Butyricimonas faecihominis: one gene and its partner. The protein of the gene in region 1 interacts with the protein of each later gene in a pairwise test. Links are inferred from orthologs where the notes say so. Each region holds a gene or a part of one and is shown on either strand. Other genes may lie near its edges. The genes, in order: recA and dprA.

Region 1 (7,259 bases):
CGGCCACTGTCCCCACGATTCCCAGAACGAGAAAAATCCACCAGCAACCTGTTCCCCAATAATATTCCGCTTTAATCACCACGGGATGAAATAATCCGATAATCAGGAACGTGCAAATCCCGATAATCAGCCCTGTCAAATTATACGTTTCTATAAATTCCATACTCTATTTTTAGATTCATGCAAATGTACAAATATTCCAAAACTCTATTTCATTTCACCAAAATATTCCTACTTTTGTACATAGACTACGGGAAAAGAAGTAAACAAGTTTTATTAAATCATAAATTGTTTATATTCCTTATCGTAAATCACTAATTATAAACGAATATGGCACCATTAAAAGAAGGAGATAAAGCCCCTTACTTCGAGGGCATAAATCAAGACGGGAAAAAAATCACGCTGGAAGATTTTAAAGGGAAAAAATTAATCCTCTATTTTTACCCGAAGGATAACACGTCGGGATGCACCGCGGAAGCATGTAGCTTGAATGACGGTTATTCTTCCCTCACGGAAAAAGGATTTGAAGTCGTTGGTGTCAGCCCCGATTCGGCAAGTTCTCACTTAAAATTCATTACCAAATACAACTTGGCTTTCAACCTAATTGCTGATACCGAGAAAAAGATACTGGAAACCTACGGTGTATGGGCCGAAAAGAAATTATATGGCAGAACTTACATGGGAGTCGTTCGCACCACCTTTGTTATTGACGAGAACGGGATCATCGAAAAAGTGATCACGAAAGTAAACACGAAGGATCATGCGAAACAAATCCTTGAACAATTAAAAATAAAATAAAGAACTCCTCCGGCCTTCGGCCACCTCCTTCTTCCCCTGCCTGAGGGGAAGTACCCCGAAGGGGGGAGGGAGTTCAAATTTAAAATCTAAAATCTAAAATTTAAAATCAATAAATTATGGCAAACACAGAAACTAATCAAGACAAGTTAAAAGCACTTCAACTTACCCTTGACAAGATCGAGAAGAACTTCGGTAAGGGGAGCGTCATGAAACTTGGCGATAATGTCGTGGAAGATGTTGCAGTGATCCCTTCCGGCTCTATCGGACTGGACAGAGCATTAGGAGTAGGCGGATACCCGAAAGGCCGTGTGATCGAGATTTTCGGTCCCGAATCTTCCGGTAAGACCACATTAGCCATCCATGCCATCGCCGAGGCACAAAAACAAGGCGGTATCGCGGCTATCATCGATGCCGAACACGCTTTCGATCGGTCATACGCAGAGAAACTGGGAGTTGACGTGAACAATTTGTTTATATCCCAACCGGACAACGGGGAACAAGCCCTTGAAATCGCGGAGCAACTGATCCGCTCGGCAGCAATCGATATTATCGTGATCGACTCCGTGGCCGCCCTAACCCCAAAAGCTGAAATAGAGGGAGATATGGGTGACAGCGTGATGGGATTACAAGCCCGTTTGATGTCACAAGCACTACGTAAATTAACAGGAACCATCAGCAAGACAAACACCTGCTGTATATTCATCAACCAGTTGCGTGATAAAATCGGTGTCATGTTCGGTAATCCCGAAACAACCACGGGTGGTAACGCGTTGAAATTCTATTCATCCGTGCGACTGGACATCCGTCGTGTTGGACAAATCAAAGACGGAGAGGAAATTTACGGTAACCACACCCGCGTGAAAGTGGTGAAAAACAAAGTCGCACCTCCATTCAAGAAAGCCGAATTCGACATCATGTACGGGGAAGGTATCTCTCGTTCAGGCGAAATCGTGGATCTCGGAGTTGAATATAACGTGATCAAGAAAAGCGGTAGCTGGTTCTCTTACGGCGAAAGCAAACTGGGACAAGGACGGGAAACCGTGAAACAACTGGTGATGGATAACCCGGAACTGGCAGAAGAGCTTACCCAAAAAATCGTGGAAGCCATGGAAAACGGCGTACAACCGACAACGAAATAAGAAAATCGTGTAATAAAACAGCTAAAATTACAATGAAAAATTATTTATGTTCTGCATTAGTCTTGTTGGCAATGGTGTCGTGTGACAGCAAGAAAGAGGCAGTAAAACCAAGTTATAAAACACCGGATATGAAACTAGCATCCGACGTGATGACTCCCGAGGTGTTATGGTCATTTGGTAGAATCGGTAGCGTAAGCGTATCACCCGATCAAAAAACACTCGTGTACGACGTGACTTACTTCAACAAGGAAGAAGATCGTTCATACAGTGACATCTACGTGATGAACCTAGCCGACGGTAAATCAAAACAACTGACAGACACGGATTACAAGGAATTCGGAGAGACGTGGACTTCCGACGGTAAAATTGCCTTCATGTCCAGCAAATCCGGTTCCGTACAATTATGGGAAATGAATGCCGATGGTAGTGGGCTTACCCAGTTAACCAATATCGAAGGCGGTATCGGGGGCTTTATTTTCTCCCCGGACAAATCCAAACTTCTTTTCTTGAAAGACGTGAAACTGGAACAAGATGTTCACGATCTTCACCCCGATCTTCCGAAGGCAAACGCCCGCTTGATCGACGGTCAAGTATATCGTCACTGGAATGACTGGGTAGAGGCTTACACCCATCCTTTCGTGGCAGATTACATCCCTGGCCAAATGGTTACCACGGGGAAAGACATCATGGAAGGAGAAAAATGGGAATCACCCGTTCGTCCTTGGGGCGGTACAGAACAGATCACATGGACCAAAGACGGAAAAGGAGTAATCTACATGGCCCGTAAAAAAGAGGGAATCGCTTACATGACTTCTACCAACACGGACCTCTATCTTTACGATTTGAATTCCGGTAAAACCCGCAACCTTACAGAGGGGATGATGGGTTACGATCAAAACCAAGTGATCTCCCCCAATGGAGAACTCATGGCTTGGGAAAGCATGGAACGTGACGGTTACGAGGCGGACAAAATTCGTCTATTCGTGATGAATTTGAAAACCGGGGAGAAAAAAGAATACACGAAAGATTTCGATCAAAATGTTGGGGCTCTCTCTTGGGGTGACGACAACACGATCTATTTCATTTCAGACCATCACGCTACGGACGAGATCTATCGGTTAACCTTGAATGACGGTGTTATCACCAAATTAACCGAAGGCGTACACAATTACACCTCGGTTATTCCCGTGAACGACTACCTCATCGCTACCAAAGTATCTATGAGTCAACCGGCAGAAATCTACAAAGTTGACCCGAAAACCGGAAAAGACACCGAATTATCATTCGTGAACAAAGGGATTTTGGATCAATTAACCATGGGTAAGGTTGAATCTCGTTGGATCAAGACCACGGACAACAAACAAATGTTGACTTGGATCATCTACCCTCCCCACTTCGATCCGAACAAAAAATACCCGGCAATCCTTTATTGCGAAGGCGGTCCTCAAAGCACGGTAAGCCAATTCTGGAGCTATCGCTGGAATTTCCAGATGATGGCAGCCAACGGTTACATCATTGTTGCCCCGAACCGTCGCGGTCTACCGGGATTCGGGCAAGAATGGAACGAGCAAATCAGCGGTGACTACCCCGGACAAAACATCAAGGATTACCTTTCTGCCATCGACGAGATGAAGCAAGAACCTTATATTGATGAAAACCGTTTAGGTTGCGTGGGAGCCTCTTATGGTGGTTTCTCCGTGTATTTCCTTGCCGGACATCACGACAAGCGCTTCAAAGCATTCATCGCTCACTGCGGTATCTTCAACATGGAAATGCAATACTACAACACCGAAGAGATGTGGTTTGCTAACTGGGATATGGGCGGCGCTCCTTGGGAAAAGAATAACAAGGTAGCTCAACGTACATTCGACAACTCTCCTCACAAATTCGTGGGAGAATGGGACACCCCGATCTTGGTTATCCACGGTCAAAAAGACTTCCGTATCGACGCCTCTCAAGGCATGGGAGCCTTCAATGCAGCCCGTATGCGTGGCATCCCGGCACAGTACTTGTACTTCCCCGAAGAATGTCACTGGGTATTGGGTTGCCAGAACGGAATCCTATGGCAACGGACTTTCGCCTCTTGGCTGGATAAGTGGTTGAAATAATAAAACCAAACAAATAAAAAGAATCCCACGGAGTATCAACTTCGTGGGATTTTTACATGAAAACAGGAAGAAGTTTGCACGCACCAACATCCTTCTTCTTGTCATTCAACAAACATTAAGCATCTAAATCAGCCATTTTCTGTTTTGCATATTGCTGCATTCTTTTATCCTGCACCTGCAAAGCCAGCATATAAGCATCTTTATAACATATCCTAGCATTTCCGAAATCTTTTACACTAGCACAACAATCACCTTTTGCTATCAAAGCTTGTAAACGAACGGCATCAGAAATATCTTTCTGTCCCAATACCACATCAACCCAAGCCGCACAAACAGTTGCCGCTTCTTCTGTCAATTTTCCTTCTGTAGCCCCCATCAATTCATTAATAGCATTATAAAGATCTTCAGCAGAAAGTCTAGCTCCCAACAAATCAAAATACTCGTTTTTCAAACGTACATAAGCGTCTTGATTCTTATTACCAAAAAGAAGAAACAAACCTCCCGCTTGATAACGTAATAAAGTATCGGCTCCTATTTTACTTTCTACATAACTATAAACATACTTCATATCACCCGTTACCCGGGCTAAAGCTTTAACATACTCTTTATTGCCTGACCGAGCCATACTTAAGATCAAATTATTTTGAGCATCGAACAAATACTCGACCAAATATTTCTCCGGAACTTTCTCTTTACACCGTTCAAAATTGGCCACTAGATATTCTACAAGCGGATCCTTATCTGCCGGTGTTTTATTAAAATTCCGAACAATATTAAAATCCACAGAATTGAACATATTCTCTGCCCCGTTCTTTTCCACGTAAGTTGCGTAAATGTCTTTCAATTTTTTCATCCATCTTTCCCCTTCATCCCGAGGCATCATCGTGATAAAATAAGGAGCGTCAAACAATAATTGTTGTGCTTTAACCAGATCAAATTCTTTCAATTTACAAGCCTGAAACATCTCTTCCAATGTAGGAGCCTCCCCTGTTACAGCTTTCCCTAAACGTAACAAAATATCAGGTTTTATTCTATGGACAATGCGATAACGCTCCGTTTTTTTACTATCAAGTAAAATAACCATTGGAACAATATGTACCTCGTATCCCATGAACATATCCGTGTTATTATCGGCAGCATCAATCGCATAACACACGAAATGTTCATTATAAAATTCAGCCAATTCCACATTGGTAAACACATCTTTTTCCAGTTGTTCACAAGAACCTCCTGCCATTTTAAAATACAACATGATTGGTTTGTTCTCCTGCTTTGCCAAAGCTTTCACTTCAGAAAAACTTCCTTCTGTAAACCGTATCCCTTGTGCATTCACTTGCTCTCCTACAAATAAAAGAAAGCATACTAATATTGAATTAATAATTTTCATTACATCATAATATTAAAAGTTATCCCGCCAACAAGCGGGACAAACTCTTCTCTCCATATTTTCTTATCACTCAACAATAAAAGTAAAGGCATCCTTAATCACCTGACTATATCCGGGATTAGAAAGACGAACAGAAACAACATAACGTCCCGGTTTGGCATTATTTTTCAAAGGGTACATCAAATATCCTCCCCCACGAATACTCAATTCCTCTTGAAACACCCTAGCAGCCTCTTCACCTAAAGAAGATGACACGGATTCCACGTCAAATTGAATTTGGGCGGTTCCCTCGTATCCTTGTAAATCAGTAGAAATCCATGGAGCATTATACTCAATCCGCACCCGATCCTCTTCTGGATCCGGTATTTTACGAATTACCAGTGAATCCGGATCATAAGATGCATTTTCGGTAACTAAAAAACCTACAGTCTGTTCATGGCAAGCCATGCAAAAACACGATATAATCGTAACTAAAATAAATAACACTTTCATAAAATTCAATTTTTCAAATTATTCCTCTTGACCCAATGTAAAAGCATACTCCAATGCGTGTACGACACAATTATCCGGTTCTATATCTCCGGAGGCCACATTACACTTCTCGTTAGATTTCAAAAAATTCAAATAAATAGGACGAGCCGTATTTTCAGTCACACCACCAGCTTCCGGTATGATCGTATATATCCACACTTGAGTTCCCGCCAATGTTGTGTAAATCGTTCCTCCTGTGCCTAAGGTTTCATATTCAGAAGGTTCTCCCGGTACAACATCTTTCCTGTATATTTTACCATCAATAACATGTTGCAAAATAATCCCACGACACCATTCCGGATCCAAATCTGCTATCGTCTTCCCTTCCGTTAACAAATAACGTCGTATAGAATGATTCGTTATTCCGAGAAAAGTGATCTCTTTATGCTCCGGATCTTTTCCTTCAAAAAGTTGTACCATATCTTCTCCGGAATGTCGCACAAATTCCACCATATAACTCCAATCATAAGGATGTGCCTCCATATACTCCATCAAACTACCTTCAAAACGACCTTTACTCGTCCCCGTGTGGATAAAATTATCTTTCGTACAAGCTGTAAATAACAACCCACCAAACAATACCATAAAACATATCGCTCTTTTCATCTCACTATTCTTTATAATAGGTTCTTTTATTTTATTTCATTCTGTCTCCTGTTCCAGTACACATTCTGACGCATCAAATCATTCTCTTCAAAATTTAATGAATTTATCATTAAATAAAGAGCCCCATCCTTAATGTCCTGATCCGAAAGTTTCGGATATGCTCCGGGCAACTCACGACGGACGTAATCAACTCCATTCCGACGTACATCATAATAATAATGATCTTCCAGAAGCAATTCTTTCTCTCGTTCCCGGAAAATAGCCAATTGCAAATCTCCTTCCGCCGAGGTATAGTCATGCTCCCTATTCCCGTACGCTCGTTCACGAACTGTATTCAAATCCTCTGCAGCATTCTCTTTTCCTTGTCGAACCCGACACTCCGCACGCAACAATAAAATATCTGCCAAGCGATATTTAACCACATCCTGATTCAAGCCTCCGAAATAAGGAACCGGACGATCATCCGTATATGTATAATACACATTACGATACTTGTACAAATAAGCTTTTTTAATCTTGCGATTATCACGCCCCTCCAAAATCACATCTCCGGGCTCCCGATGATCTGCAGCGACAGCCACAGCTTTTCCTGCCACATTTTTCAAGAAAACCGAATCGGCATCCATGCCCCAAAAATATGCATCCCGACGACGATCTTCCTTATCATACAACCTGTTCACTGTAGTTTTA
Region 2 (7,252 bases), 1.7 Mb from region 1 along the record:
GGAGAACGTGCCAATCTCGTTTTTCAAACCGTTGAAATTAAACCCGGTTTTACCGCCCAAAGATGCATCAACCTGCGCCAGCAGTGTCGTGGGAACATTGATGCAACGCATCCCCCGTTTGAACGTGGAAGCCGCGAATCCTCCCAAATCCGTCACGACACCACCTCCCACGCACACGAGAATGGAAGATCGACGCGCCCCCCGTTTACTCAACATCATCCAAATCCGGCTGACGCTTTCAATCGACTTATACTCTTCCCCGCAATCCAGAACCGTCACGTGAGAGGGAATCCAATCCACCTTCTCAAACAAGCGATCACAAAAACCGACCGTGTGCTTATCTGCCACGATAAATAAATTCTCGTGCCTGATTCCTCCCAGCAATTCGGCAAGGACAATGCTGGCATCCGTGGTAAAAATGATACTTTCCATTCATCCTGTATTTCCGTACAAAATTAAACTATTTTAATCAGATGCCCAAAAGAGAAAGGGTTTATAAGGTTCATAAGGTTTATAAAGTCCATAAAGTTCTTGGACACCCACGGGACCTTTGTCCACGGCAGCTTGGTTTGCCGATAGATTTTGCCCGGAGGACACCCCGCCACTTTATAAACCTTATAAACTTTACAAACCTTATGGACTCATTTTCTCCATTTCATTCGCTTTTTAAACTATAAAGGTGTATTTTTGTCATAAATTACTTTTAAATATCGGCGTATGAATCATGAAAACTCGGTCCTGACAAAGGTTGCCATCACCATGGCACCCCGGCTTAACAATGCTCTTTTTGCCTCCTTGTTCCAACAATGTGGCGGAATTTCCGGCTTTTTCGAAGAAACAGATCAAAATATAGAGACTCTTTTCCGGGAAAATAACCTGACAAACATCCAACCCGAACGCTCCCGCTGGTTACAGATGGCAAAACAGGAGTTGGACGTCATGGAAAAACATCACATCCGGGTATGCGGAATCGAAGATTCGAATTATCCCCGCCTTTTGAAACATTGCGCGGATGCCCCGCTCGTACTATTTTATAAGGGGATTCTGGATGCCTCCGACTCGAAGAATATTGCCATCGTGGGGACCCGCAAAGCAACCGAAATGGGCAAGAAACGAGTAGACACGTTGCTCCATGAACTGGCCGAAACAGGTTACCACCCGAATATTATCAGTGGATTGGCTTACGGGATCGACATTACCGCCCACACGGCGTGCATGCATTACGGTTTAAAAGCACAGGCCGTTCTCGGACACGGCCTACACATGGTTTATCCTGCCTCACACAAAAGTATGGCCGAAAAGATTTTGGAACAAGGGGGAGCTTTAATTTCAGAATTTCCGACTTGCGCACAGATTTTACCGACAAACTTTCTCCAACGCAATCGAATCGTGGCAGGCATGAGCGAGGCGATTCTTGTCGCCGAATCTCCCATAAAAGGAGGGGCCATGTCTACCGCCCGACAAGCCTTGTCGTACAACCGGGACGTGATGGCGATTCCCGGAAGACCGGAAGACCCGACCTTCGCCGGGTGTAACCTGTTGATCAAACAAAATATTGCCGCCTTGGTAGAAAACATCAAGGATCTGATCCGGATTCTCAACTGGCCACCTCTCCCAACCGGACCCTACCAGATGTCCCTAGATTTATTCCCCGTAACAAATAATGAAGTATTACTCATGGAGACTCTGTTAAAAAGAGGAGAACAAAATATCGATCAGTTACATCAACTTACACGCATACCCGTGCATGACCTCTCCGTACTTCTTTTAAAACTCGAGCTGGAAGGTCACGTGATGCAACTCCCCGGTAATTGTTACACGCTCATTTAACAGGTTTTATTACAGATTCATAGCACTTCATGAATCGTGATTGAAATTTTAAACTATTATAACGTTTGCACCTACCAAAAAATAACTCGAAAAATTTTTGGAATCATAAACAAAAGCATACCTTTGAACCGAATTTTGATAATTCAAGTAAATGAAAATGTTTTTTTAAAGTTTTTACTTAAACAATATTCAAATGAAAGCAGAGATTAAAGAATTCATGGATGCCTTAAAGGCTAGAACCGTAGGTGAATCAGAATTCCACCAGGCAGTTCAAGAAGTGATTGAAACTGTATGGGATACCTATCAGGCAAACCCGAAATACAAGGCTAACAAGATCCTTGAGAAAATGGTAGAACCTGAAAGAGTAATCATGTTCAGAGTACCCTGGATCGACGATAAAGGTGAAGTACAAATCAACCGTGGTTATAGAGTACAATTCAACAGTGCTATTGGACCGTACAAAGGAGGTTTGCGTTTCCACCCGTCAGTAACCCTTGGCGGTTTGAAATTCTTAGGTTTCGAACAAACTTTCAAAAACTCTTTGACTACTCTTCCGATGGGTGGTGGTAAAGGAGGTTCTGACTTCAACCCGAAAGGAAAATCAGATAACGAAATCATGCGTTTCTGCCAAAGTTTCATGACTGAACTTTGCAAATATATCGGTGCTGATACTGACGTACCTGCAGGTGATATCGGTGTTGGAGCTCGTGAAATCGGTTTCTTGTTCGGACAATACAAGAGAATCCGTAACGAATTCGTTGGTGTATTAACTGGAAAGAACCGTGAATTCGGTGGTTCAAGAGTACGTCCGGAAGCTACTGGTTACGGTACCGTTTATTTCGCACAACACATGTTGGCTGAAAAAGGTGAGAAAATCGCCGGTAAGACTGTAGCTATCTCTGGTTTCGGTAACGTAGCTTGGGGTGCTGCTCAGAAATTAGTTCAATTAGGTGCTAAATTAGTTACCATTTCTGGTCCTGACGGATACATCTATGATGAAAAAGGTCTTACTCAAGAAGGTGTAGACTACATGTTGGAATTGCGTGCTAGCAACAACGACGTTGTAGCTCCTTACGCTGAGAAATTCGGTGCTAAATTCTTCCCGAAAGCTAAACCTTGGGAAGTTAAATGTGACATCGCATTCCCTTGCGCTATCCAAAACGAGTTGAACGAAGAAGATGCTAAGAAATTGGTTGCTAACGGTTGCCAAATGGTAGTTGAAACTTCTAACATGGGTTGTACTGCTGAAGCTGTTAACTACTTGAACGAGCACATTACTTTCGCTCCGGGTAAAGCAGCTAACGCTGGTGGTGTTGCCGTTTCTGGTCTTGAAATGAGCCAAAACTCAATGAGATATAGCTGGACTGCTGAAGAAGTAGACGCTAAATTGTCTCAGATCATGAAAGACATCCACGATACTTGCGTTAAATTCGGTAGAGAAGGTAACAAGATCAACTATGTTAAGGGTGCTAACATCGGTGGCTTTATCAAAGTTGCTGAGGCTATGTGCGCTCAAGGACACTGCTAATAATACAGTAAGTCTATATAAAGAATCCGCCTCGAACGAGGCGGATTTTTTTATTCCTCTCTATTACCCGATCAGTAAAATTGATAAAACAAAAAGTAATCCGTGTATGCTATTATCAGGTTGTTTCCTGTACTTTCGCGTCATGAAAATATCAAAATATGCGTACTCATAATAAATCATCACAAGGTGCGGTCCGGATGGACAATGCTGCACGGTAGTTTACTGAACAAAATTCTGTTGTTTTCTCTGCCATTAGCGGCAAGTAGCATCCTGCAGCAGTTATTCAACTCGGTAGATGTAGCCGTCGTGGGAAGATTTGCCAGCGATCAGGCTCTGGCAGCTGTGGGAAGCAACAGTTCGGTGATCAGCTTGATGATTAACCTGTTCGTGGGAATATCCGTCGGGGCAAATGTCGTGATCGCCAACTACATCGGGCAAAAAGATGAACGGGGAATCAAAAATGCCATACACACGGTCTCCGTGATCGCCTTGACAAGCGGGTGCCTACTACTCGTGGTAGGTTTACTCATAGCCCGCCCGATACTGGAAGCTATGGACACGCCCGATGATGTCATTGACTTGGCAGTTCTGTATCTTCGCATTTACTTTCTCGGGATGCCCTTCTTCATGATTTACAACTTCGGGGCAAGCATTCTCCGTAGCATGGGAGACACGAAACGCCCGCTTTATTGTCTTGTTGCTGCCGGGATCATCAATACCGTGCTAAACTTACTGTTGGTCATTGTCTTCAAGATGAGTGTTGCAGGCGTCGCTATTGGTACGGTCGTTGCCAACATGTTCAGCGCAGGCGTGATCATATACATCCTGCGACACGAACAAGGGCCATTCAAACTAAACTTCAAGCACCTCCGCATCAATCGTCCCGAATTACGAAAAGTTCTTCAAATCGGTGTCCCCGCAGGAATACAGGGGATGGTGTTTTCGATTGCCAACATTTTCATACAAGCAGCCGTCAACCGATTCGGTTCTGCAGCCATTGCAGGCTCCGCCGCAGCCCTTACTTACGAGTATTACTGTTATTTTGTCGTTAGCGCTTTCAGTCAAGCCGCGGTAACTTTTATCAGCCAAAATTACGGGGCCGGACAAATTGATCGCTGTAAAAGAATTTTCCGTCTGACGATGTTATTAAGTGTTGCCTGTTGCGGCTTGCTGAACGTGCTATTCGTCTGGCAAAAACACTTCGCCATCAGCTTCTTCACGTCCAGTCCGGAAGTATTCCATTATGCAGCACTTCGCATGAATATCGTCTTATTGACACAGTGTCTTGCCTGCTCATACGAAATTGCCGGAGCTGCACTCCGGGGACTTGGCTATTCCATGCTACCAGCAATCCTCACCGTGTTTGGTACCTGCGTCTTACGATTGCTATGGATATACCTTGTCTGTCCCTTATTGCCCAGTTTCGACGCCTTGATGGTCATCTATCCCATCTCGTGGATCGTGACGGGTGCTGCCGTTTTGGTCGCATACTACGTGGTACAGAAAAAGTTATTCCGGCCCAAGGAAATGCCAATTTTTACCTAACAAGGTAAATGTTTAGGGTTATACCCCGAAAAACTTTTCAAACAAAGATAGTTTTTCGGGATATAACCCTAAATCATTTAAAAATGATTTCTATTTTTTAGAAAAATACTTCTCGATGATCTCTTCCAAAAGCGGACCATGCGGGTTGCGAGCAAGGATTTTACCGGATGCATCGATTAAAACCGTAAACGGTATCGCCTGTACCCCGTAATCAACACGGGAAACACTTTCCCAACCTTTCAATTCGGAAATCTGGATGCCTGCCGGCTGATGCTTATTCAAAGCTCCCTGCCATTTTTCCCGATCAGAATCAACGGACACACCCACAATTTGTAATCCTTGATTTTTATACTTTTCCTGCAATCTCTTTAGCAGAGGAACCTCCTGGATACAAGGGATACACCAAGATGCCCAGAAATCCAGTAAAATAAGTTGTTTCTTACCGACATAATCCGATAAACGAATCTCTTTCCCGTCTATTGTTCGAGCCACAATCTCCCGATAGGGCATTCCCACGTTTGTGACTTTCTGCGAATGCACGAAATAATCCTGTTTTTCCTGACGAGCCCGGATTAAAGTCTCGTATTGCTCCCGTATTTCCGGCCGAATAGTCGGATAAACCTCATCTACAAAAGCCTTGCTATACACATCTTTCCCGCAACAATGAAAGAAGAAGAACTCCCCGATTTCAGTACCCGCGTATTCTCGAATAAAGTTTTCTGATGCCGGAATGACATTCTCCTTGAAAATAGCACTACTTTTCAGATTATAGTAGTTATCTACCTCATTTTCCACACTCCCCGGCAAACGCTTCACGCTATCCCGTTCCTGCCATAAAAGTTGGCGTTGACGCACGGTTTCCCGCTTGGCCTCTCCTATCGTCGTCATGTACCGTTCATTTACAGGGGTTCCCGCCATAATGATTCCCAGCGTATCGTATTCTATCGTAACGTCTCCGGGTTCAATCACCACGGCTATTGAAGCCATATCCGGGATCTTATAATCCACTCCATCAATTGTCAGCATATAGACGGTCGGTTCCTGCACCGTTCCGGCAAACCGAAATTTACCATCCTTAATTTTGACGCTATCCACTGGACTGGGTTTCTCCTCGGAGAAAAAGAACGTGGCAGGCGTAAGCTTAACCAGACATCCATCATAACGAGTCGGCAAACTCCCGGTAAGCGAATAGTGGTTCCCGCTCCCGCAAGAAGAAAAAAGTCCTGCTGCTGCAAGCAACAGGACAATCAGATTATTTCTCAGCATGATTTCCCTCCTCTTTAAGAATCTCGATAACATAAGAAATCTCATCCATCAGACCGCTGGGACTTCCACCGTACCCTTCCGCACGATAGCGGATATGCCCGTTTTTAAGGATGGCTTTTTGAGGAATACCCGATGTTCCGGGAAACATGGATTTATACACGACATTCCGTGAATTCTTTCCTTTCGGATTCGCATCATAAAGGACTTCCATGTTCCGGAAATCATTCTTCTTCCAAAGAGCATCTATCTTTTCACGGTTCGGTTCATCTTGCGTGATCACGAAATAAAATTTCACGGTCGGATCATTAGCATAAAGATCCACGGCCATCTGCATCCCATCTAAAGCAGCAATACAAGGCGCACACCACAAAGCCCAAAAATCAATCACCACGATTTCATCTTTTTTGAAACTGGCAGATTTCACTTTTCCTCCCTGATGTGATTCCATGACAAAGGGTTCAAAAGGTATATCTATAATTTCTGCACGAAGTTTATTCTTGATTTTTTCTACCTCATGCTTCGGTTTCAGAGATGCAATCCATGCCTCGAATGTGGCAGGTTTCTCCTTCAAGGTAGTATAATGCTCTCTTAATTTGTCATAAATTACCGGAGTCATCTGCCCGGCACTTGCCGCACCTTTCATTGCTTCGAAAGCCTCAGTATGGTTTCCTAACTTTTCCAGACTCACGATGTATGCCTCATTTCCTGCCGGATAAGAGATATACCGTTGATCCTCGTCAATCAAATTCATCATGTCCACGGCCTCTTGGTAACGACCACATTTTTCGGCAACTTGAGCATGAACACAGATGTAGTAATTCAACCACAAGCGAGCAAGCTCTTCCGCTTGTCGGGGAGAAGCTGCTATCGTCTGCCGATACGAACCGTCACCCACCTTAGCAATCATCTGGTCGATGAATTTCTTTGAAATCTCGACATAGGTTTCCGGTGGCGTGGGAGTTTTCCGAATAGCAAACTCGACACTTTTCCGGAATACATCATTGATCATTACCATATCCATCTCAGGCAATATTTCTTCCAGTTTCTTGTAATTCCCCGATTTGTAATACCTCGTGGCCAACT

The links.
Region 2: the proteins of recA (region 1) and dprA interact in binary tests that used the Bacillus subtilis proteins (3 or more experiments, as listed by UniProt). The link is inferred for Butyricimonas faecihominis from one-to-one orthologs.

The regions. Positions count from the first base shown.
Region 1 is NZ_AP028155.1:1,315,735-1,322,993, forward strand. What follows is about bases 146-2,925. They hold recA (recombinase RecA), read left to right. Parts: upstream 146-914; coding sequence 915-1,937; downstream 1,938-2,925. Other genes in these bases: R8806_RS05615 (DUF4491 family protein), read right to left, coding at 146-163; bcp (thioredoxin-dependent thiol peroxidase), read left to right, coding at 331-798; R8806_RS05630 (S9 family peptidase), read left to right, coding at 1,970-2,925. Outside these bases: more of R8806_RS05615, read right to left, coding at 1-145; more of R8806_RS05630, read left to right, coding at 2,926-4,045; R8806_RS05635 (thioredoxin family protein), read right to left, coding at 4,161-5,432; R8806_RS05640 (hypothetical protein), read right to left, coding at 5,499-5,924; R8806_RS05645 (fasciclin domain-containing protein), read right to left, coding at 5,943-6,569; R8806_RS05650 (RagB/SusD family nutrient uptake outer membrane protein), read right to left, coding at 6,596-7,259. UniProt on the Bacillus subtilis protein: Multifunctional protein involved in homologous recombination, DNA repair and competence.
Region 2 is NZ_AP028155.1:2,983,584-2,990,835, forward strand. What follows is about bases 1-2,773. They hold dprA (DNA-processing protein DprA), read left to right. Parts: upstream 1-717; coding sequence 718-1,830; downstream 1,831-2,773. Other genes in these bases: aroB (3-dehydroquinate synthase), read right to left, coding at 1-432; gdhA (NADP-specific glutamate dehydrogenase), read left to right, coding at 2,024-2,773. Outside these bases: more of gdhA, read left to right, coding at 2,774-3,358; R8806_RS12410 (MATE family efflux transporter), read left to right, coding at 3,545-4,903; R8806_RS12415 (TlpA disulfide reductase family protein), read right to left, coding at 4,994-6,169; R8806_RS12420 (TlpA family protein disulfide reductase), read right to left, coding at 6,156-7,252. UniProt on the Bacillus subtilis protein: Protein that helps load RecA onto ssDNA during transformation. Binds cooperatively to circular ssDNA, is able to bridge different segments of DNA. Favors the loading of RecA onto SsbA- or SsbB-coated ssDNA and formation of RecA-DNA filaments.